Regions from separate parts of the Mammaliicoccus sp. D-M19 genome, predicted to be linked through region 2. Evidence: predicted binding sites of a transcription regulator. Region 2 holds the regulator's gene; the other holds the start of a gene.

Region 1 (11,727 bases), on a different contig from region 2:
AAATTTACATTTTTCTTTTTAAATTTCAAAACAGAATCAGCAATCATTTTCGATAAGCGAATTTTAAATTGATTGAATTGATTATAAATAGGTAATTTAGGTATTGCCGTAATAACTGCTTTATCAACTGCACTTATTCTCGAAATATATGATGTTTTTTTATGATTTTTTGTACATAATACTGTATTCTTTAAATCATCTGGTTTATCTACAATAAGCGAATGTATCATGATTTCGTTATAAGCAAAGTATAAATTATTATGAACTTCTTTTAATTCCTTTAGTTTATATTTGGAAACTTCAAATTCAAAATCCCCGTTATCTTCCCATTGAATTTTGGCTAAGATAAGTCCGTCACTTGTCACTACGTTATTAAAAAGAATATTAAAATGATACTTATAATCTATATGTCCTCTAAATTTAATTCCATGCCTTGTATTACTCGAATTAATATGTGAAACATTGAAAGTCGGTTGTTCAACAAGATCTTGTTCTATATTTATTAAATCTGGACTATTGTACGAAATAGTAAATAGTCTATTATTTAATTTAACAATAACAGGATTAAAATTTTGCAAAGCAGTTTTTGATTTTATTTTTAAATGTTTTTCTTTAATAAGTTCGCTTATCTTTATGACTTCATTTGATAAATTAGAAAGTTCAAAGGTGTTGTTAGATATCAAATTAAAACCTGAGCGCCCTTCCAAATCTATCATCTGAACATATGACGTTTTTATCGCAAATTCCTTTCTAGCAATCGTATATTCTAATAAACTCACAATGTGATGATATCTAATCTTTAAATAAATATAAGGTTCATTAGAACGAATTCTTTCTAATGAATCGATTTTTGAATACCCCTTTAAAAAAATTGATTCATTTAATTCATATTTATTATTATTCTCATCTAATACTTCATAAGCATATTTTGTCTTTTGAATTTTGAATTTGTCATAATATGATTCAATGCTAATATCTAAACTTTTTTCCGTGTTACCATTTAAATAAGGTGAAATATAAATCATGCCATTCTTAATATGAACATACAAAGCCTTTTGATCGATTTCTAATATCATTAAAATATTATCTTCAAAATTAGTCTTCTTAATGGCATGTTCACGCAAATCTAAATATTTTGAAGTGATATAGAAAAATTCCTTGCTATCAAACATTTTAATTTTTAAAAAATCATTTGTATTTTTTTCTATTAAACAAACTTCATTAAAAACCTTTTTTATATTCATTACATATCTTCCCCATTGTTTTGATTTGTACAAATTATAATTTCAACTTAATTATTATATTAACATACATACAATTTTAACTTTATGACTTAAGAATTAATACCTACTTCTAAAAGTTTACTTTTTAAATTTGTCACATTTTAGACACAACGAATATAAATTCATTTTTCAAACTCACCCTCTTGTATTAACAATAAATACATGTTTATTTATTCATCATTAAGTGACTTTATAATATTCATAAAATTTTAATGTGAGCATATATTCAATAAACCACAATTTATTAATTTATTTATCTTGCCCAGTTCATATCTCCAAATGTATACTACTAAAGTTATTATTTTAAGGAGACAAATTATGAAAAAATTAAATTATGTATTTTGGTTATGCTTTTTAGCTTTAATAGTGATTATACCAGTGCTTTGTAGAGGGCAAGGTTTATTAGTTATTATATTTACAGGATTAATGCTTCTATCATTTTATTTCACAATTGTATATTCATATAATATGATTGTTTCATTTTTTGGATTTAAAAACATAAAAAGAGATTATCTCATTAAACAAGATAGAACAAAGTTTTTAATTTTAGTTGCAGCTCATAATGAAGAAAGTGTGATTCGGGAAACGATTAGAAATCTTAAACAAATTAATTACGATAAAAATTTATATGATATATGCATCGTTAGTGATAACTCTACTGATCTTACAACACAAATTGCTTTGAATGAAAATGTACTTGTTGTAGATACTATTAAAAATGAATTTGAACGAGAAGGTGTTGGTAAACCAGCAAGTATTCAATACGCACTTAGAAAATTAGGTTTTGAAAATGTTAAACGTCAATATGACATGATTATGGTTTTAGATGCTGATAATTTTGTTAGTAAAAATATTTTAAAAGAAGTCAATTCACAATTTATTACTAAAGGTAGACCAACAGCTATTCAAACTTATCTTGATAGTAAAAACTACTCTAAATTTATGAGTTTAGCCTACTCAGTTGTATTTTGGACAAACAATCGGTTTATGCAATTAGCAAAATATAAATTAAACTTACCTAATTCAATTGGTGGTACAGGGTTTTTTGTGAAAACAGATTGGCTAATTGATAAAGGCGGATTCAAATTTGATTCACTTACAGAAGATTTAGAAATGGAAATTGAGATTATCAATGATGGCGGACGTATATTATGGAACGACCATGCGTCTATTTATGATGAAAAACCAGAAGAAACAAAAGTGAGTATGATACAAAGACATAGATGGATAAAAGGACATTGGTACGTTGCTTTCAAACAAATTTTACCTCTAACTAAGAAATTTATTATGACTTTAAATATTAAATACTTAGACAAAATATTTTTCTTAATGAGTATGGGTAAAGCATTTCATATACTCTTAATATTTATAGTGCTCATCATTAATATTATACTATTAACCCATCATCACATGTTGGTATCAACTTTAGCAGCTTTGAATATATTAGGCGCATTGCATTTATTGAATGATTATATGTTCTATATTACAGGGCTAAATGCATTACTTATTATTTATAGTTTCATCATTTTACCGATGTATAGTGTATATGCAAAACTTAGAAATATTAATCCAATCAAAATTGTACTATCTTTACAATGGTTTATGATAACTGATTTTATCGTACAATTATTCGGTTTATTTACATAGCCAAATCAACAAACTTGGATTAGAACACCCCACTCGAAAGTTAGTATAGAAACAAGTGAAGAAGCTTACCAAACACCAGGAACATATGAACACGATAACCAACCTGCAATACAAGTCCCTGAAGTTGGTTTAAATACAAGTAATCATATTGTAGAGCAACATAAATAAAATCCCTTATGACTAATTGAAACATCAATCATAAGGGATTTTTTTACTTACTTATATTCTCAGATAATAAACTATACATAAATTGATCACTAATTTCATATATAACAGGTTTACTTTTAATTTTTATTAATTTTTCTTCATGGCTAGAAATAACATTATTAATCTTTCCTCTTGAATAACCTGAAGCTTTTTGTAGTTCTTTCAAAGTAATTCTTGAATATTTACTGCCAAATACTTTATCTTGTAGCAAAATATATAATATTTTATATTCATACTTATCATAATGTTTGTTGTGTAATGCTAGTTGTATTTTATTGATAATATTAATATTCTCTTCAAAATTGTCGATTATATTTTCTTGTCCTTCTATTAAAATACTCAACATATCATCAATAAAATTAGTTAATTCGCCTTTATTGAAATAATTCGAAGTATCAACAAAAGCTTTATAATATTTAGACTTGTTATTATTTACAGAATACGAAAATGAAAGTGCTGTATATGGGTCTAATAAATCGTTTAATTTTCTAGCTATTATATATCTACCAATACGCCCATTCCCATCATAAAATGGATGTATATATTCAAAAATATAATGACTTGCTAAAATTTTAATAAGTTCAGGTGATTCATGACTTTTTATATAATCAATAAGCTTTGTTAATAATTCTATTACTTTCGATTCACTATATTCATTTCTATGAACACATTTATTTTTAGAATGATCAAATACACCTATACTACTAGCTCTAAACATTTTACCATCCGGATATTCATCCTTTTTGATTTCATCAGATACAATTTCATCGTATATTTTTCTAAAATCCACAATAGAATTTAGATCAAGTTCTCCAAATTCCATCATTAAATACTGAGTGACTAATCCAGTAAACCTTTTATCTTTCTTACTTGTATTATTTAATGCTTCAGCTATTTCTTTTTTAGTACTTTTAATATTTTCAGTTTCGTTCGTACTTTGTAATTCGTTAATTAATAACTTATTAATATATGCATGTGTTGCTATTCTTGGGAGATTAGCAGATAATTGTTTGATTTTAGATGAATTTAATAGAATTCTTTCGTACTGCTTAAACAGACTTTTATTTATCGAATAAAATAATGGATATTGTATATCGAGTAATTGTTTTTCATCTTGCATGGGACTAATGTTTATATCTAATAAGTAACTTGAATAATGTCTGATTCTCATATCATATTCTTCTTGCATAACATCTGTTCCAAACATATGAAAAATCGTTTTAAGTGATTTATACTTCATTAACTTCACTCCTATTTAACATATATGCCCAATATGTTCATTAGATATATTCATTATATACTCAAAATAGCTAAAATCATAGAATTAGTTCAATAGCTATAATACAAAAGTCATTTTGATAACAATAAAAAACCCTAACCGCTTTCGGTTAGGGTTTTAAAATTTGAGAACTATTCTACTTAGCGTATTCAGTAGCTCTCATTTCCCGGACAACTGTCACCTTAATATGCCCTGGATATTGTAATTCGCCTTCTATTTGATCTTTAATATCTCTAGCTATTCTATGTGCTTTCAAGTCGTCAATATCTTCAGGAGAAACAATTACTCTAATTTCTCTACCTGCTTGTATTGCGAATGCTTTTTCAACACCTTGATAACCTTCTGATATTTCTTCTAATCTTTCTAAACGTTTCACATAATTTTCTAAAGTTTCTCGTCTAGCTCCAGGTCTTGCAGCACTTAACGCATCTGCTGCTGCTACCAATATAGAAATAACTGATGTTGGTTCTACATCCCCATGATGTGAGTGTATTGCATTTATGACTGTATCATGTTCATGATATTTCTTTGCAAGTTCTACCCCTATTTCAACATGGCTACCTTCAACTTCGTGATCAATAGCTTTACCAATATCATGTAATAAACCTGCACGTTTTGCTAAAGTAACATCTTCACCTAGTTCAGCTGCTAACATTCCTGAAAGTTGCGCAACTTCTACTGAATGTTTCAGTACACTTTGGCCATAACTTGTACGATATTTCATACGTCCTAAAATTTTAACCAATTCTGGGTGTAAGTTATGAATACCTAATTCAAATGTCGCTTGTTCACCTGATTCTCTCATTAGGTCATCCACTTCTCTTCTCGCTTTTTCAACCATATCTTCAATTCTACCTGGATGTATACGTCCATCAGATACTAAATTAGTTAAGGCTGTCTTAGCGATTTCTCTTCGAATTGGATCAAATCCAGATAATATAACCGCTTCTGGTGTATCGTCTATAATTAAATCTACACCTGTTAATGTTTCTAAAGTACGAATATTACGACCTTCACGACCGATAATACGCCCTTTCATCTCATCATTTGGTAAATTCACAACGGATACAGTCGATTCTGAAGTATGATCTGCTGCTAACCTTTGTACAGTAATAGACAACAGTTCTTTAGCTTTTTTATCGACATTTGTTTTTAGTTCTCTTTCTTTTTCTTTTACAAGTACAGCAATATCATGTGACAGTTCTTCTTCTACTTGTGAGAATTGCTCTTTACGAGCTTCTTCACGTGTGAGTCCGGAGATGCGTTCTAGTTCTTGTTCATGTTTCATTATTATTTCTTGAACATTACTCTCTTTTGCATCTACCTGTTGTTGTCGCTCTTCAATTTTAGCTTCTTTGTTTTCTAGAATTTCATCTTTTTTGTCTAAAAGATCAGATTTGCGCTCTAAATTTTCTTCTTTTTGAAGTAATCTTGCTTCTTGCTTTTGTAGGTCACTTCTTCTCTCTCTAATTTCACTATCAAGATGATCTCTAATTTGTTGATTTTCTTCTTTTGCTTCAATCAACTTTTCTTTCTTAAGACTCTCAGCTTCTTTGTTAGCTTCACTTATAATATAGTGAGCAGACTGACGAGCTTGATCTTGCTTTTTCGTTAAGCTATTATGTGCGAAAAAGTATCCTACAACAACACCTAGAATAACTCCTAGCAAAATGAGTAAGAGGGTTAATAAGTCCACATAAACACCTCCTTCTATCTAGGTTCTACGTCTTATATATACAAAAATATGATTAAATGAAACTATGGAATCATACAACTCAATTGTACGTTTAAATTTGTACAAGTGTCAAGGACATGGACTTTAATTTTTAATTCTATTTTTATAAAAAAACATTCTATAGATTACACAATGAAACGTAATCTATAGAATGTTTAATTTAATGACAAAATACTATTTAGTCTAGTAAAGTTTCTTGTTCAGGTTCATTAGGTTTATCTTCTTTTTTAGCTTCTTCTTTCTTCTTACCGTTAAAGCCTAATTGATCTCTTAAGATTCCATCAATTTCTTCAATAATAGCTGGATTTTCTTTTAAGTAAGTCTTAACGTTTTCTTTACCTTGACCCATACGTTCTCCGTTATATGAATACCAAGCACCTGATTTATCTACAATATCAAATTCAACTGCTAAGTCGATTAATTCACCTTCACGTGAAATACCTTCACCGTACATAATATCAACTTCAGCTACTCTGAATGGAGGCGCAACTTTGTTTTTAACAACTTTAATTTTAGTTCGGTTACCAACTACTTCTTGACCTTGTTTCAATTGTTCAGCACGACGTACTTCTAAACGAACAGAACTATAGAACTTCAACGCACGTCCACCTGGTGTTACTTCAGGATTACCGAACATAACGCCAACTTTTTCACGAATTTGGTTGATAAAGATAGCTGTTGTATTTGATTTAGAAATAGCACCTGATAATTTACGTAAAGCTTGACTCATTAATCTTGCTTGTAAACCAACGTGTGTATCTCCCATTTCACCTTCAATTTCAGCTTTAGGTGTTAATGCAGCTACTGAGTCGACAATAACAATATCAACTGCACCACTACGAACAAATGCTTCTGCAATCTCTAAACCTTGTTCACCGTGGTCAGGTTGTGATAAATATAGGTTATCAATATCTACGCCTAAGTTTTTAGCATAAACAGGATCTAGTGCGTGCTCAGCATCAATAAAAGCAGCTACGCCACCTTGTCTTTGCGCTTCAGCGATAGCGTGTAAAGCTACTGTTGTTTTACCAGAACTTTCTGGACCATATATTTCAATGATACGTCCTTTAGGGTAACCACCAACACCTAATGCTTTATCAAGTGTGATTGAACCACTAGAAACTGCTGATACTTCTCTGCTTGTATTATCCCCTAGCTTCATTACTGCCCCTTTACCAAAGGATTTTTCCATATTCTTAATTACTGTATCGAGTGCTTTTTGACGTTCGTTCACGCGATAACCTCCTATATATATAAAATGAATTTACTTGTTTAATTAGCTATTATTACTATAAATGCTTTTGTTCTAAAATGCAAGTATAAAGCGAATATTTGTTCGTGTTTTTGTACGCATTTTTAAAATTAAGCGAACATAAGTACCGATTTTATAAATTATCGCAAGTTATCTTAATAGGTTCAAAAACTTTATAAGTGCTATATTGCTTATTCTATCACGTCTTCCAGCATATGATTGACTTAATGACGAAATAAATTTTTCGTTTTTTTGCATATGTGAAATATATACTGTTGATTCTTTATGATCTTGTTTTAAAACAATAACACTTTCTACGTTAAATGTTGATTTTAACTTGTTAGCAATTTGTTCAACTGATTCATCTTGACTAATATTCAACATTTCATCTGTCCATGAATTTTGTAAAATATATGATTTTAAATATTGTTCGCTATCTTTAGATAGTTTAAGTCGAGCATTTAATACACCATCTGTAATTTCATCATATATAACAAATGGTTGATCTAATTCATTAAATACAGTATCTTCAACTGTTAAATCATCGCTACCATAATAAAATTCGCCTATTCTATTTAATATTTCTGTTTTAACAGGCTGGATTAAATCTATCGCTTGTTGTTTAGTATTCGCATTAGCCGTAATGCGGAGTGATACTTCATGTTGACCAGCAAGTGGTGCAATTGTAGGATTGGATTGATTATCTATTAAGTCAATCAGCTCTGTTTCCAAGCTAGATTCACCAATACCCATAAATTTCAATGACTCAGAAAAGATGACACGTTCTTCATTTAAGAAAAATGGTACAAGATATTGATTGACCATTGGTTGAAGTTCTTTCGGGGGACCAGGTAATAATACGACTTTTTTATCATCCACTTCTAAATACATGCCTGGTGCCATACCAAAGTCATTCTTCAGTACTTCACTACCTTCAATAACAAGTGCTTGTTGTCTATTATTAGGCGTCATCGTACGGTTTTCATTTTTGAAATATTGTTCAATCTGATCCATAGCTTGTTTATTTGTTTCTAGTGATTTACCTAATACTTTACCAACAGTTTGTTTTGTTAAATCATCTTTCGTTGGTCCTAAACCACCTGTTAAAATTACAACGTCATGATGCGCTAATTCTTCTTTAAAAGTACGTTCTAACCTTCCAGGATTATCGCCTACAGCAACGTGTCTCATAACACTTGCACCGAGTTCATTGAGTACTTTTGATATAAACTGTGCATTTGTGTTAGCAATTTGTCCTAATAAAATTTCAGTACCTACGCTTAAAATACTAACTTTCATATTTTTGCCTCCTACAGAAAAACCTACAAACGAAATGTTGTAGGTTAAATGTTGTTATTATTTTGATCCTTTAAATACATCTCTACCATGATAAAAATACTCTATACCAGATAGAATTGTAAAGAAAGTAGCAATATACATGAGCCATTGCCCAAGATTAATTTGCCATAAAGTAGAGAATGGTTCTTGTAATAGGATAAATACAATTGCGACCATCGTTACAGCCGTTTTAATTTTACCTAATTGACCAGCTGCACTTACAAAGCCTTGTTCAATTTGAACTAATCTTAGTCCTGTTACAGCAAATTCTCTAGCAATGATGATAATAGCAATAACTGATGATACTTTATCAAGTTCTACTAATGCAATTAATGCACTCGCTACTAATAATTTATCAGCTAGAGGGTCTAAAAATTTCCCCATGTTTGTAACAAGTTCCCATTTTCTCGCTAAATAGCCATCAAACCAATCTGTAACAGAAGCTAAAATAAATATAATACCAGCTATAAATTGTTCTATTCTCATTTCTTGTCCAAATAAGAAATGCATGTCACCCATATTAAAATCTACAAGTAAAAATAAAACAAATACAGGTATTAAAATAACACGTAATACTGTTAATTGATTAGGAATATTCATATTCGTTCTCCTTCTTTTCTTACAACTGCATAATAATACTATTATAAATCAATACTATATATAATTAAATGATAATTATTAATAATATCCAACCGATTAAGCATACACCAAAGAATGTAATCATTTGTGTTATGAGTTTAGCTACCATTTTATTCTCTGATATTTCAGTTTGACTTCTTTTTTCTTGCGTAAGCTGTCTAAAAGCTTCTTTAGCAGAAGGTGCTGTTTTAGGCAACTCACTTTGATGTTTATCAATTAATTCTGGTGCACTCATATTGATTGCAGAAGCATATTTCGTTATGAAACCTCTTGTATAATCGGGATTTGGTAGATTTTCAAATTCATTCTTTTCAATCATCATTAAAAATGGTCTTTGTATCTTTGTTTTTTCTTCAAGTTCAACTAAAGTCATCCCTAATTGTTCTCTTTTACTTCTTAACGTTTCTCCAATATATTTCAAATATATTCACCTCAAACAATTTATTCAAAAAATCCAAATCCATCTCCAAATGCCATATTGTCATTTGTAAATAAATCATTTTTATTTAATTGCTCATATGTAATTTCTTGGTCTTCTGTTTCTCTTAGTTCAATAATATAATCAAAATCTTCAAGGCTATATTCAGAGCGTTGTACAAATAGATCAGGATGTTCTACTACTTTAATTGTTGGTAAACTCATAACTTCTCTAACGAGTTGTTTATGCTTTTCATCAGTTTGCTTAGATGTTACAGCACCATCAATAATATAAACATTTTCATCACTATATTCACCTTTTAATAAAGAGCTTCTTACTGTTTGCTTAATAAGCGTCGAACTAATAAACAACCATTTTTTATGGGCACACACACTAGCGGCAACAACAGATTCTGTTTTACCTACTCTTGGCATACCTCTCACACCAATCAGTTTATGACGGTTCTCTTTAAAAAGTTCTGCCATAAAATCAACTAATAAACCTAAATCTTTTCTTTCGAATCTAAAGGTCTTTTTGTCATCAACATCTCGTTTAATATATCTACCGTGTCTTACCGCTAATCGATCTCTTAAGCCTGGTGTACGTAACTTTTTAATGGTAATATCATCAATTTCTTTAACAATATTTTCAAAGCGTTTAACTTTATTCATATCATCTGTCTTAATGAGTAACCCTCTTCGACCTTGATCGACACCATTTATCGTAATGATATTAATACCTAAAATACCAAGCAAACTAGAGATATCCCCTAATAAACCTGCTCTATTTACTTGTATATCGTATTCTAAGTACCATTCTTTTTTAATGACCTCTTCCATAATATCCACCCCAATATTAAATATACCATCCTCCGTTTACACGTAGGACTTGACCGGTCACACTTTGAGATAACGGATTTAATAAATATCCCACCGTTGCCGCAACTTCTTTAGTTTGAACAAACCGACCTTGTGGTATTTCATCTTTTAATTGTGTTTGTGTAATTTCATCAAGTTCATCTGTCATTTTACCATGAACGACACCTGGACATATAGCATTTACTGTAATAGATGTTAAAGCAAGTTCTTTTGCTAAAGATTTAACAAAACCAAGTTGAGCAGCTTTCATTGTTGAATAGATTGTTTCGTAACTTGCACCAGTCTCTCCCCAAATAGATGATATAACGATTATTCTGCCATTTTCACTCTTTCTAATATCATCAACAAATAATTGAACAATTTTTATGAGCGCATATACATTCAAGTTATATTGAACATCAATTTCATCATCTGTAAAATCTTGAATCGCACCAAATGACGATTGCCCAGCTGCATATATTAATTGATCAATATGTCCGATTGATGTTAAGAATTGTAAATTATCTTTGTTTGTTAAATCGAATTGTAGAAAAGTAACAGGTTGTCCGGCATATCTTTGTTTGAGTTCATTAATATTAGATCGATTATAATGCAGTATCACTTCATGCCCTAGTGATAAACATTCATCAACAATTGATAATCCAATGTCACCACTACCACCAACAATAAATGTTCTAGCCATTTTGTTTCACCAAACGACTTTCTACAACATGATCGAAGTCTATTAATGAAGCCAATGTTTCTTGTACACTTTCTACTGTTATAGATTCTAAAATGTTTACAAGTTCAAATAGTTCTACACCTTCAAAATAGAATTTAGTATATTGATTTGCAATATATTCTGGAGAATTTAAGCTTGATACAATTTCGCCTAAAGTTTGTTTTCTCACTCTCTCTAACTCTTCTAAAACAAAACCATTTTCTATATATTTTTTAAGTTCTGCTTTAACCGATTCTTTAAATTCATTATGATAATCAGTTGTCACAGCTAGAATTAAATAACTATATGTCATTTCGTTAGCAAATTGATAACCAAACGTATCATCAATCA
Region 2 (11,727 bases):
AATATATCAAACGTCTTTTCGGCATCAATACGTTGTTCGAGTGACGTTTTTTCATTTTCATATTCTACTAGTTTATGATTGTATACTTGTACTTTCTCTTCCAACACTTGTTTATCTGCATACAGTTTTTGTGTTGTTTCTAGACCTTGTAATGTTAACTTCATTGTTTCTTGTTCTTTTAATTGATTTTGCTCATCTTGTTCGTCATAAGTAATGTGTCCAAGTTTACTATTTAATTGCTCTGTTTCCTTCTTGTCTTCTTCAATTGCATTATTTAGTGCTTTTTGTTTCTCCTTATGTTTTACCAGGTTTTGTTCTGCTTCTATATATTTATCTATATTTACTTTTATATGTTTAGTATTTTGAACAAATGCTCTATATTCTTCGATTTGTTTATGTTCTTTATGCAGAGCATTTATTTGTTGTACAATTGATTCTAATTGTTGTGCATTATCACTTATTTGTTTTTGAAGTACTTCATCATTTTTTAATTCGTTTGTATGGTTAGTTTCTTTATCTTTAAGTTGATGATATTGATATGTTAAAGACTGTACACTTTTTAAGTATTTAACTTGTTTCTTTAAATCATTGATTTCTTTCTCTTCACTTTTCAACTGATTTAATTCTGCTTCTTTAACTTGTAACGTTTCAAAGTTTCCTTTTAATGCTTTCTCCTGTTCAAAGACATTTTCAATTTCACTAACTTGTTGCTGCTGTTTAGCTTTCAAATCTGTTAGTTCTTTTAACTTTTCTTGTCCTACCGCTTCATATGACGTTAATGCATCTTGAATCACTTCATAACGATAGCCTTCAACTTGTTTATGTTCTTGTAACGCTTCGTCATCAAAATCATGCATGTCATTTAAATATTGTGTAATTTTTTGATAGTGACTTTCGATTAATGCGATTTCTTTCTTCATTTCTAGTTCTAATTGTTCTTGTAACGACTCAAAACGATTACTATCGAATAGTGTTCTTAATATACTTCTTTTATCTGTGCTGTTCGAAACGAGAAACTGTTTGAATTCACCTTGAGGAAGAATCAATATTTGTCTAAACTGCTTAACATTCATATGTAATAACGCTTTTAAATAATCATTGCTTGTATTAATACTTTTCGTTTCTAATGACCACTTATCATTTATTTTTTTATATACTTCAACAGTTGCATTCGTTGGGTTTTTATTACCTTCTTTAATGTATTTCACAGTTCTTACGACGCTATATTGCTCGTTTTTAATTTCAAATTCAAATTCTACTTTTGTAGGTAACTTAGGATCAGCAAAATGGCTTCGCAAATCAACTTCTTCACGCGATTCTGTCGATGTCTTACCAAACAAAGCATAAACCATCGCATCAAAGATCATCGTCTTTCCTGACCCCGTTTTTCCACAGATTAAAAATAATTGTGATTTAGATAAATGTGTAAAATCAACTTCCTCATTTATAAATGGTCCAAAATATTGCATCTTTAATAATAAAGGTCTCATCTTATTCTCGTGCCCCCTTATTTAAATCATTTTCTAACAATGCGATGATTTTTTCTTTTTTTATGCCTTCTAACGGTTCACCCGTTACATGATCATAAAATGATTCAATAATTTCTAAATCCGTCAAAGTATGAACATCCACATCTATTTCATCATTTGCAACTTCATAATCTCTCCTAGATATTTGAAGTGTATTAGGATATATACTTCTTATCTTCATAAGTGGATCTGTCACATGGTCCATATCAGACAATTTAAAGTGAAAATAGTCTTCACGATGTTTAATGTCTAATTTTTCATGTATGACATCTTCATAACTTGCTTGTATCACTTGAAATGCTCTTCTAGGTTCTATTGGAATAAATGACTCTTTAAATGATTTATGACCAAAATCAAATAGTCTATATCCTTTAGATTGATTTGCCTCTGAAAATGAATATTGCATTGGTGTTCCAGAATAAAATATGTAATCGGACTTTATCGCAAACGGGTGATGTAAATGACCTAATAATACAGCATCGAATATTTCAAATGTATCGGCACTGACTGTCTCTATTGTTCCGATAGATAATGGTCTTTCAGAGTCTGTCGATTCACCACCAGCAACGAATAAATGACCTATTAAAATATTCGTTTCATCTTCTTTTATAACTTCTTTCATTTTATGAACAATAAATTCAGTCGCTTCCTGATGTGTATGAATATCTTTTACTTCAAACACATGTCTAATATCAGCAGGTGTAAAGTAAGGCATTACGTATATATTGACATCATTCACTTTAATAGGTTCAAGTAACTGATCATATCCCGTAATAATTTTTAAGCCTGTTTTTTCGAACCATCTCTCTCCATAGTTTAAACGTTCTTTACCATCATGATTTCCACTTATAGCTATTACTGGCGTGTTAAGTTCTAAGTTGATTGTTGAAAGCGCATCTTCAAGAATAACCATCGACTCTTTATTGGGATAGTGTAAGTCGTATAAATCACCGCTAATGACAACAATATCTGGTTGATGTTCTTTAATTGCATCGAATAATTTTGAAAGTATAAACTTTTGATCTTCTATTAATGATTGACCATTGATGGTTTTACCAATGTGCCAATCAGCAGTATGTAAAATTTTCATTTTAAAGCTCCTTTTATAATATTTATTAGACAGGTTGAAACGCTTCATTTATACTAAATCTAAGGAGTGATTTCATTGAGTAACGCATTTATATTTTTTATTATTTTATGGTGCATCGTATTTATTTCGTTACTTGCAATCGGTGGATTCTTTATGTTTCGTAAATTCTTAAAACGTATGCCTAAAGATAATGGTATGAGTGAACTTGATTGGCAAGACTACTACATTAATAAAGCTTTACCATTATGGAATGATGAAGCACGTAGTTTATTAAACGAACTCGTTTCACCTGTTCCAGAATTATTTAGGGATGTTGCGAAAGAAAAGATAGGTGGACGTGTCTCTAAAATTGCTTTAGAAGAACATGCCACAACAATCGAACTTGACCATATCATGAGAGGATATATCGTAGCAACACCAAAAAGAGATCACAAATTCATGAAGAAAAAGCTAACCGAACTTAATATAGATTATACACCATATTTAAAATTGTTCGAATTAGCTGATGATGAGAAGAATAAATTTTCTATCTTTGATCATAGAGAAGAAATTTCAAATGCAAAAACAACGCACACTCAATAATTGAGATGTGCGTTGTTTTTTTAATTTACAATTGGCATACGGTCTTTTAATTTTTTATATTTTACATACATGGCTATTCTCCAAGGTACAATCATACTAAATGCGAGTAAGAAAAACATACCTGCTAATTGACCTGGATCGATTGAATCACTTAAGAAAAATTTACCGACTGATCTAATGATTAATAACGATATTAAAATAACCGGAAATAATTTAGAACGTTTCATATAAATTTCTGATCCTTTAACTTCAAAGTTAGAAGTAAAGATAAGAAATAGAGAAAAGAACAAACCAACTAAAATTGCTTCTATAATTTCACTGCCATTTAATCTAAAGTACGGTACAACATACATCAATGCACCTGTAGCCATAAAAAATGGCGGTAATACGATCTTTTTAGCATTCGTTGGATAATTTTGTGCTTTCATTCTAACAACAATAACTGCCAATCCCATTAAAGCTGCTATTACAAATGAAAAAAGGAAATACATATCTAAAACCCCTTATAAGTACGAAATATCAATAATATTTAATTTAAACCTAATGATTGGAAGAATATCGTAATCTCCGTTAATAAATCAAAGAACAGTAATATTCCCATAATTATCATAATTATACCACCAAACTTCATGATAGCAACATTGTACTTTTTAATAATTTGTAATTTAGTTATAAAGAATGTCAGTATGAAAAATGGAATGCTGAATCCTAATACATATAACAACATATAAAGTAATGCTTGTGATGAATTAGTAGCAGCTAACGTACCAATCGCTGCAATAATTGGACCATTGCAAGGTGTCCATCCTGCAGCAAATGCCATACCTATAAGAAAAGTACCTATATAACCTGTGGGTTTCGTCTTGAAATTTATTTTACGGTCTTTCATTAGAAATTGTGGTTGAAATACACCTAATATAATGAGACCAAATACAATAATAATAATGGCACCTAATTGCCTGATTAACGTTTGGTAATTAATCAGCATACCAGAAATATATCCTATACCCATTCCTAGTATCATATATATAACACTAAAACCAAGCAAAAAGATAATCGTATGTAAAATTGCATTACGACTAAGTCCTTTAGTTTTGATGTCGTCATAACTCATGCCTGTTATATAAGAAATAAACGCTGGATAAATGGGTAATACGCAAGGAGATACGAAACTTAATATGCCTGCACCAAAAGCTACAAATACTGTGATTTCCACAATGATCCCCCTCTCACTCATATTCTATTTTATCAAATAACAATTAAGTTAAAACACCTTTATTTGAACAATAAGTGAAAACTTAAACAAAATAAGAAACGAGCCTTAGACTGTTGTGTACGTCTGAGACTCGTTTAAAAATATCACGGTTATACGTTTTATTTTTACTTATGATTAATATAAGATTATTTAATTTTTTGATCCATATTCTTATTCATCATTGTCATCATTTGATTAATTTTCTTTTGAGATGGTTTTTGACCCATTTGCATCATCATCATACGTAACATTTCTTCGTTAATTGGTGGATTCTTTTTCAAGTAATCCATCATATATTTACGTGCAAGGAAGAATCCAAGTGCAAGCCCACCGATTAATGCCACGACGATTAATAATATTGCTAACCACGTTGCCATTATTTCACCCACTTTCTGTATCCTATAAAAGTTTACTAAATTCATTACATTTTATCAAGATGAAACTTAATGTTTAAAATGAAAAAGCCTCAGCCAAGTTTCTTGGATGAGGCTTTTTAAGATTCTTTAGAAGCTTAATACTTGGTTTAATACATTTTCTTTTGTAAATCCGTATTTTTCAACTACTAAGTCGCCAGGCGCACTTGCACCGAATGTATCAATTGTAATGACTTTTCCTTCAATGCCAATATATTTATGCCAACCTAGAGAAGACGCCATTTCGATTGCTACACGTTTAGTGATTGATGCTGGTAATACTGATGCTTTATATTCAGCATCTTGTTGATCAAATGCATGCCAGTTAGGTAATGATACAACTTGTACACCTTTACCTTGTGCTTCGATATCTTTAGCTGCATCTACAGCTAATGAAACTTCTGAACCAGATGCTAGTAGTAAGTATTCAGGTTCGATTTCTGAACGATATACAACATATCCGCCTTTACGAACACCTTCTTCTAACACTGATTCTTCAACATCTAAAGCTGTTAAGTTTTGTCTTGTTAACACTAAAGCTGTTGGTGTCGTTTCAGATTCTAAAGCTACTTTCCATGCTACTCTTGTTTCGTTACCATCTGCAGGGCGAATAACGTTTAAGTTAGGAATTGCTCTTAATCCAGCTAATTGTTCAACTGGTTCATGTGTTGGGCCATCTTCACCAACAGCAATTGAATCATGTGTGAATACAAATGTTGAAGGTACACCCATAATTGCTGAAAGTCTTACAGCTGGTTTCAAGTAGTCACTGAATACGAAGAATGTTGCACCATATGGTTTAACACCACCGTGTACTGCCATACCATTAACTGCAGCAGCCATACCAAATTCACGAACACCAAACCAAACATTGCGTCCTTCAGGTGTTTCACTACTAAAGTCAGCTTCATCTTTAACATTTGATTTATTTGAAGAGGCTAAGTCAGCTGAACCACCAAAGAATGCAGGTACTGATTTACTTAATGCTTGAATCACTTCACCTGAATCCGCACGAGTGGCACTGCTATTTCCAGCTTCATAAACTGGTAATTCTTTATCATAATCAACAGGTAATTCATTAGAAATGGCTTGTTTAAATGCTTGTCCTAATTCTGGATAATCATTTGTATAAGCTTCGACTAATTTTTCCCATGCTGCTTCGTCTTCGTTTGCACGTTTAAGCATTGTTTCACTGAAGATATCATATACTTCTTGAGGTACATTAAAGCGTTTAGAAGGATCTAAACCGTATGCTTTTAATGCTAATTCACGTTCTTCTTCTCCTAATGGAGCACCATGCACGCCATTAGTACCTGCTTTATTAGGCGCACCATAACCGATAACTGTTTTAACTTCGATTAATGTTGGGCCTTCTAATGTTTTTGCTTCAGTAATCGCTTTATCAATAGCTTCTAAGTCATTACCATCTTCAACTAAGATATAGCTCCAACCATATGAAGTGAATCTTTCTTTAACATTTTCAGAGAATGCTTTATTTAATTCACCGTCTAATGAAATATCATTAGAATCATATAATGTGATTAATTTATCAAGTTTTAAGTGACCTGCTAATGAAGCTGCTTCATGAGAAATACCTTCCATTAAGTCACCATCACTTGCTAAAACATATGTGTAATGATCTACTACATCGTATTTATCTTTATTAAATTTACCTGCTAAGTGTTTTTCAGCCATCGCCATACCAACACTCATTGCAAAACCTTGTCCTAAAGGTCCTGTTGTAACTTCTACACCATCAGTATGTCTAAATTCTGGATGTCCAGGAGTTTTAGAGTCCCATTGTCTGAAGTTTTTCACTTCTTCAAGTTCTAAACTACCTGAAACGTGTAATAAACTATATAGTAATGCAGAACCATGACCAGCAGATAAAACAAAACGGTCTCTATTAAAATAGTTCTTAGATTGTGGATTGAAATTTAAATGCTTAGTCCATAATGCATATGCCATAGGCGCAGCACCCATTGGTAAACCAGGATGTCCTGAGTTAGCTGCTTCAATAGCATCTATACTTAAAGCACGGATTGAATCTACTGCAAGTTGATCTTTTTCGTTAAACATAAATGTAGTCTCCTTTATTCTTGTAATCCCTTTTCATTATACATGAAATTTTTTCAAAAATTAATTATTATTACTTAATTTATACTTACTTTCTTATATTATTATTTTTTTGAATTTCTTTTACTTTATCAGGAGTTACATCATTACCTTCTGGATCAATGATTTTAGTATTCTCGATTGTATTTTTAAAATTACCGCGGAAAGCTTGTAAATACTCAGCGCGTAATTTTGTTTGTTCTTTAGCTTCACTATCTGTTAAACCTTCAGATTTCTTTTTGTTCGCTAATTCATTAATTCTTTCTATTTTTGCTTTATCTAGCATAATATCCCCACTTTCTTTATACATAAAAGATACCAAAAAACACGAGTAAATCCAAATGGATTTACTCGTGTTTAAATTCAATCTATTGACCCTACTAATGTATTGGAATCAGATATATGGTTATGTTGTTTATCGCTTTGTTGTTTAATTTGATGATCGGTCATTTCGTACGTTTGTTCTGTATTATAAAGATCATTAGACTGAGCTAAATATAAATATCCAATTAATAAAGTCATGAAGAATACTGCTATATACACTAATATTGTCTTCTTAATTGTAATTGTCATACTCAATTCCTCCTAGAACGTTTGTTTGTATTATTATAATAACAGAACAACTGTTCGTAGTCAATAAAAATACGAACAAATGTTTGTTCAAAGGAAACGTATGTGCTATAATAAATTTAAATAATTAATTGGGAGCGTGCGACTATGAAAGAATTAACTAAACGTCAATCTGAAATATATCAATTCATCAAACATATAGTACAAACGAAAGGCTATCCGCCTAGCGTACGTGAAATTGGTTTAGCAGTCGGCTTAGCGTCAAGCTCTACTGTACATGGTCATTTATCAAGACTAGAAGAAAAGGGCTACATTAAACGTGACCCAACTAAACCACGAGCAATAGAAATCACAGAAACAGTCGGAGAGAACGTTAACCAAGAGAACACCATTCACGTTCCAGTTATCGGTAAAGTTACAGCAGGTATACCTATTACGGCTGTAGAGAATGTAGAGGAATACTTCCCATTACCTGCACATTTCACATCAACACATAATAGCAATATCTTTATATTAGATGTTGTCGGCGATAGTATGATTGAAGCTGGTATACTAGACGGCGATAAAGTAATCGTACGTAGTCAATCAATCGCTGAGAATGGTGATATCATAGTTGCAATGACAGAAGATGATGAAGCTACAGTTAAACGTTTTTACAAAGAGGAAACGCGATATAGACTTCAACCAGAGAACAATACAATGGAACCTATTTATTTAGATAACGTTACAGTATTGGGTAAAGTTGTTGGATTGTTTAGAGAAATGTAACATAACAAAAAGGAGATGCGCTTGCATCTCCTTTTTTCATATTCCCTTTATCGAGTTCTTTCTTTACTTGTCATATATTTATGATACATCTTTTTTATTTAATAATTCTTTAATACGTTCTAAGACATCTAAATCTTTTCGTTTTATTTCTTTATTTTCCATGTAAAACTACCCCTTTATATGTTATTTCACCAATCAAAATTACTAGAAACAACATGTGTTAAACATTTAAGGAAATATGAAATATTGACTTTTCTCGATTTAATTATATCAACGTTGATAAGATAATACCACTTATCTCTTTTCTATTGTTGCGTGATGTAGTTCTCCGTCCAATATGGCTGTAATTCTTCGCCAATATCAACACCTACACCTAATTCTTTATAATCTTTATTTAAAATGTTTTTTCTATGTCCAAGTGAATTCATGAGACCATGATGTGCATATATACTACTGATTTGACCATAAGCCAAGTTTTCCCCAGCTGTTACATATTTAAAACCATCTCGATCTAATCTATCAAATGGAGACATACCTTGTTTGTTATTATGATCAAAATAATCATTATTCACCATGTCTTGACTATGCTTTCTTGCAGTTTCGCTAATACGTTCATTATAAGTTAATGTCGGTAATCCAAACTGTACTCTTTCGGCATTTACAAGATCAAAGTTTTGTAATTCTAAAGCTTTTTTGTATTCATCAGATGCTGCATGATACTGATTCGTTCGCTTATCTTCAGTTGATGATGCAATCTGCATGAGACCTTTAATTTGATTATTTTCATGTTTATCATAAAACACGGTTGTATAGATGTTATCAAATTTGAAAACATCATAATCTTCATCATTTTGTATGAGTTTCACTTTTTCTTTTTCTATTGCTTTTTCAGGCTCACCAAGTATAGAACGAACTTTATCTTTGTTCATTTTACTTGTGATACCTTTTTTAGAAGTTATAAGGTCTTGGTTTGTATATAAACCAGTTACTTTGTCATGACCATAACTTACCATCACAAATTCATGATAGTCGTTATGATACACATGCCATTTCTCGTTATATTCATTAACCGTTATACGCTTAGGTTTACCAAGTTTCTTTTCTACTTCGCTTTTTGTTTGATTGATTTGAATATTATTAATCGCAAATTCTTGGTCATCTGGTGTCTTCAGTTCAACCTTTTTAGCTGATTCTTCGTGTTGTAATCCTTGTTGAACATTCAATACTTTTTGCCCAATTTGTCTAGACAAATTTGATTCTGGGACTGGCTTGATAAGTGTTAAGCATAATAGCAACATAAATAAAAAGAATACTTTTCTCAAGTCGTCACCTCACTTGTTTTAGCCGCGATCACTGTCACCATTAAATATTGAATTACGAACAATTACATAGTCTACTTTTGTAATAGAATGTAGATCTTTTCCACCTGCATATGAAATAGAACTTTGTAAATCTTGTTCGATTTCAATTAACGTATCTTTTAGAGAGCCTTTATGTTCTACAAACATCTTTTTACCCTCTACATTTTTACGCTCACCTTTTTGAAATTCAGATGCACTACCGAAATACTCTTTATATAGTTTACCTTCTAATTCAACTGTTTCACCTGGAGATTCTTCATGTGCAGCAAATAATGAACCAACCATTACCATACTTGCACCAAATCTAATAGATTTAGCAATGTCACCGTTAGTTCTAATACCACCATCAGCAATCATTGGTTTTCTAGCAGCTTTACTACAAGCGTTAATTGCAGCTAATTGCCATCCACCAGTACCAAATCCAGTTTTAATTTTTGTAATACATACTCTACCTGGTCCGATACCAACTTTTGTTGCGTCAGCACCCGCATTTTCAAGTTCACGAACACCCTCAGGTGTACCAACATTACCTGCAATTACAAATGATTCAGGAATATGTTGTTTAATATGTTTAATCATTCTAATAACTTGCTCAGAATGACCATGTGCAATATCTATTGTTATATATTCAGGAACAAGCCCTTCATTAGAAAGTTGTTCTATAAAAGTATATTCATTGTCTTTAACACCTACAGAAATTGAAGCGAATAAGTTTTGGCTTTGCATTTTTTTGATAAATGGAATACGTCCTTCTTCATCAAAGCGATGCATGATATAAAAATAATCATTACTAGCAAACCATTCAGCTAGTTCTTCATTCATGACTGTTTGCATATTGGCAGGTACTACTGGTAATTTAAATGTCTTTGGACCAAATTTTACAGTAGTATCACATTCAGAACGGCTTTCTACTATACATTTATTTGGTATTAACTGTACATCTTCATAATCAAAAATTTTCATATCAATAACCTCTTTCACAACTATTAATAATAATCCATTAGTTACTATACATGGTTAAGTAGTAAAAGTAAACGAAATAATACTATAAATATTATTTATTTAGAGCTTTATCAAGAGTTTTGATATTTTCTTCCATTAAAGACTGATATGAAATATTTTTTTGTTTTGCTTCATCTTTAGTTAATACTTCTAAATTATGAAATTTTAACGGTTTACTTTTCGTATCTTTCTTTATAATATCTGTCATTTTTGAACTAACATTTTGTTCATATAAAATATATGGAGATTTCGAATTGTTAATATCTTTAATAATTTCTAATATTTCTTTTTGAGTTGGTTCTTCATTATTCATGCCTGTGACACCTTTTTGTTTAAAATGATATCTGGTAGCTAAATAACCTAGAGAATCATGAGAAATAAATACTGTATCTCTTTTTGTATCTTTCGTTATGTTTTGTAAACTTTCATCAATTTCGTTTATATCTTTAATGAGGTCTTGATAATTTTTTTGATAATAATCTTTATGCTCTGGATCCTTTTGAATGAGTTTTTCTTTAATAGATTTAGCCGCTTCTTTATTGACAATTGGGTCTAACCAAATATGTGGATCATTAGCACTTTCTTCGTGTTCATGTTCATGCTCTTCTTCACCATGCTCATGATGATGTTCTAAAATATGACTTTCTTTCAAATTAGCTACCGCTTCTAATTTATGATCATCACTTTTAATAGTAGAACTAATTTTTTTAGCTACTGGATCTAATTCATTTGAAGAATAAATAAATAGATCACTTTTAGCGATATTGAGCATTTCTTTTTGAGTTGGCTCATAGTTATGTAAATCTGTACCGCTTGGGTAAATAGAATTGGCATCTACATATTTGCCACCAATTTGTTTAGCAAAGCTTTCATATGGAAAGTTTGTAGCATAGATTTTAATTTTGTCATCCTTTGATGTTTGGTTATTACAACCTGCAAGGATGAACGCCATCATTAATAGTGCACCAACTATAATATATATTTTTTTCATATTTTAACTCCTACATGATTATTTGTTTTAATTATAACAATATACGCTTTT

The links. The regulator LexA, encoded in region 2, represses DNA repair genes until DNA is damaged. The targets are predictions, from matches to a motif close to CGAACATATGTTCG.
Region 1: the regulator LexA is predicted to act here: its motif matches at 7,477-7,490, upstream of recA (recombinase RecA).

The regions. Positions count from the first base shown of each region.
Region 1 is NZ_JAJNHW010000001.1:40,671-52,397, forward strand. Features, by position in the region: gene LQ675_RS00205 (CDP-glycerol glycerophosphotransferase family protein) at 1-1,244, opposite strand, end outside; gene LQ675_RS00210 (glycosyltransferase family 2 protein) at 1,602-2,930, shown strand; gene LQ675_RS00215 (Fic family protein) at 3,142-4,377, opposite strand; gene rny (ribonuclease Y) at 4,553-6,112, opposite strand; gene recA (recombinase RecA) at 6,330-7,343, opposite strand; gene LQ675_RS00230 (CinA family nicotinamide mononucleotide deamidase-related protein) at 7,554-8,702, opposite strand; gene pgsA (CDP-diacylglycerol--glycerol-3-phosphate 3-phosphatidyltransferase) at 8,760-9,341, opposite strand; gene LQ675_RS00240 (helix-turn-helix domain-containing protein) at 9,406-9,801, opposite strand; gene LQ675_RS00245 (YmfK family protein) at 9,822-10,637, opposite strand; gene ymfI (elongation factor P 5-aminopentanone reductase) at 10,654-11,358, opposite strand; gene yfmH (EF-P 5-aminopentanol modification-associated protein YfmH) at 11,351-11,727, opposite strand, start outside.
Region 2 is NZ_JAJNHW010000005.1:114,372-126,098, forward strand. Features, by position in the region: gene sbcC (exonuclease subunit SbcC) at 1-1,490, opposite strand, end outside; gene sbcD (exonuclease subunit SbcD) at 1,492-2,619, opposite strand; gene LQ675_RS10930 (DUF2621 family protein) at 2,695-3,201, shown strand; gene LQ675_RS10935 (CcdC family protein) at 3,222-3,692, opposite strand; gene LQ675_RS10940 (cytochrome c biogenesis CcdA family protein) at 3,731-4,417, opposite strand; gene LQ675_RS10945 (YneF family protein) at 4,603-4,833, opposite strand; gene tkt (transketolase) at 4,960-6,948, opposite strand; gene LQ675_RS10955 (DUF896 domain-containing protein) at 7,034-7,270, opposite strand; gene sosA (DNA damage-induced cell division inhibitor SosA) at 7,348-7,557, opposite strand; gene lexA (transcriptional repressor LexA) at 7,702-8,322, shown strand; gene LQ675_RS10970 (CAP domain-containing protein) at 8,628-9,644, opposite strand; gene guaC (GMP reductase) at 9,663-10,646, opposite strand; gene LQ675_RS10980 (metal ABC transporter solute-binding protein, Zn/Mn family) at 10,738-11,676, opposite strand.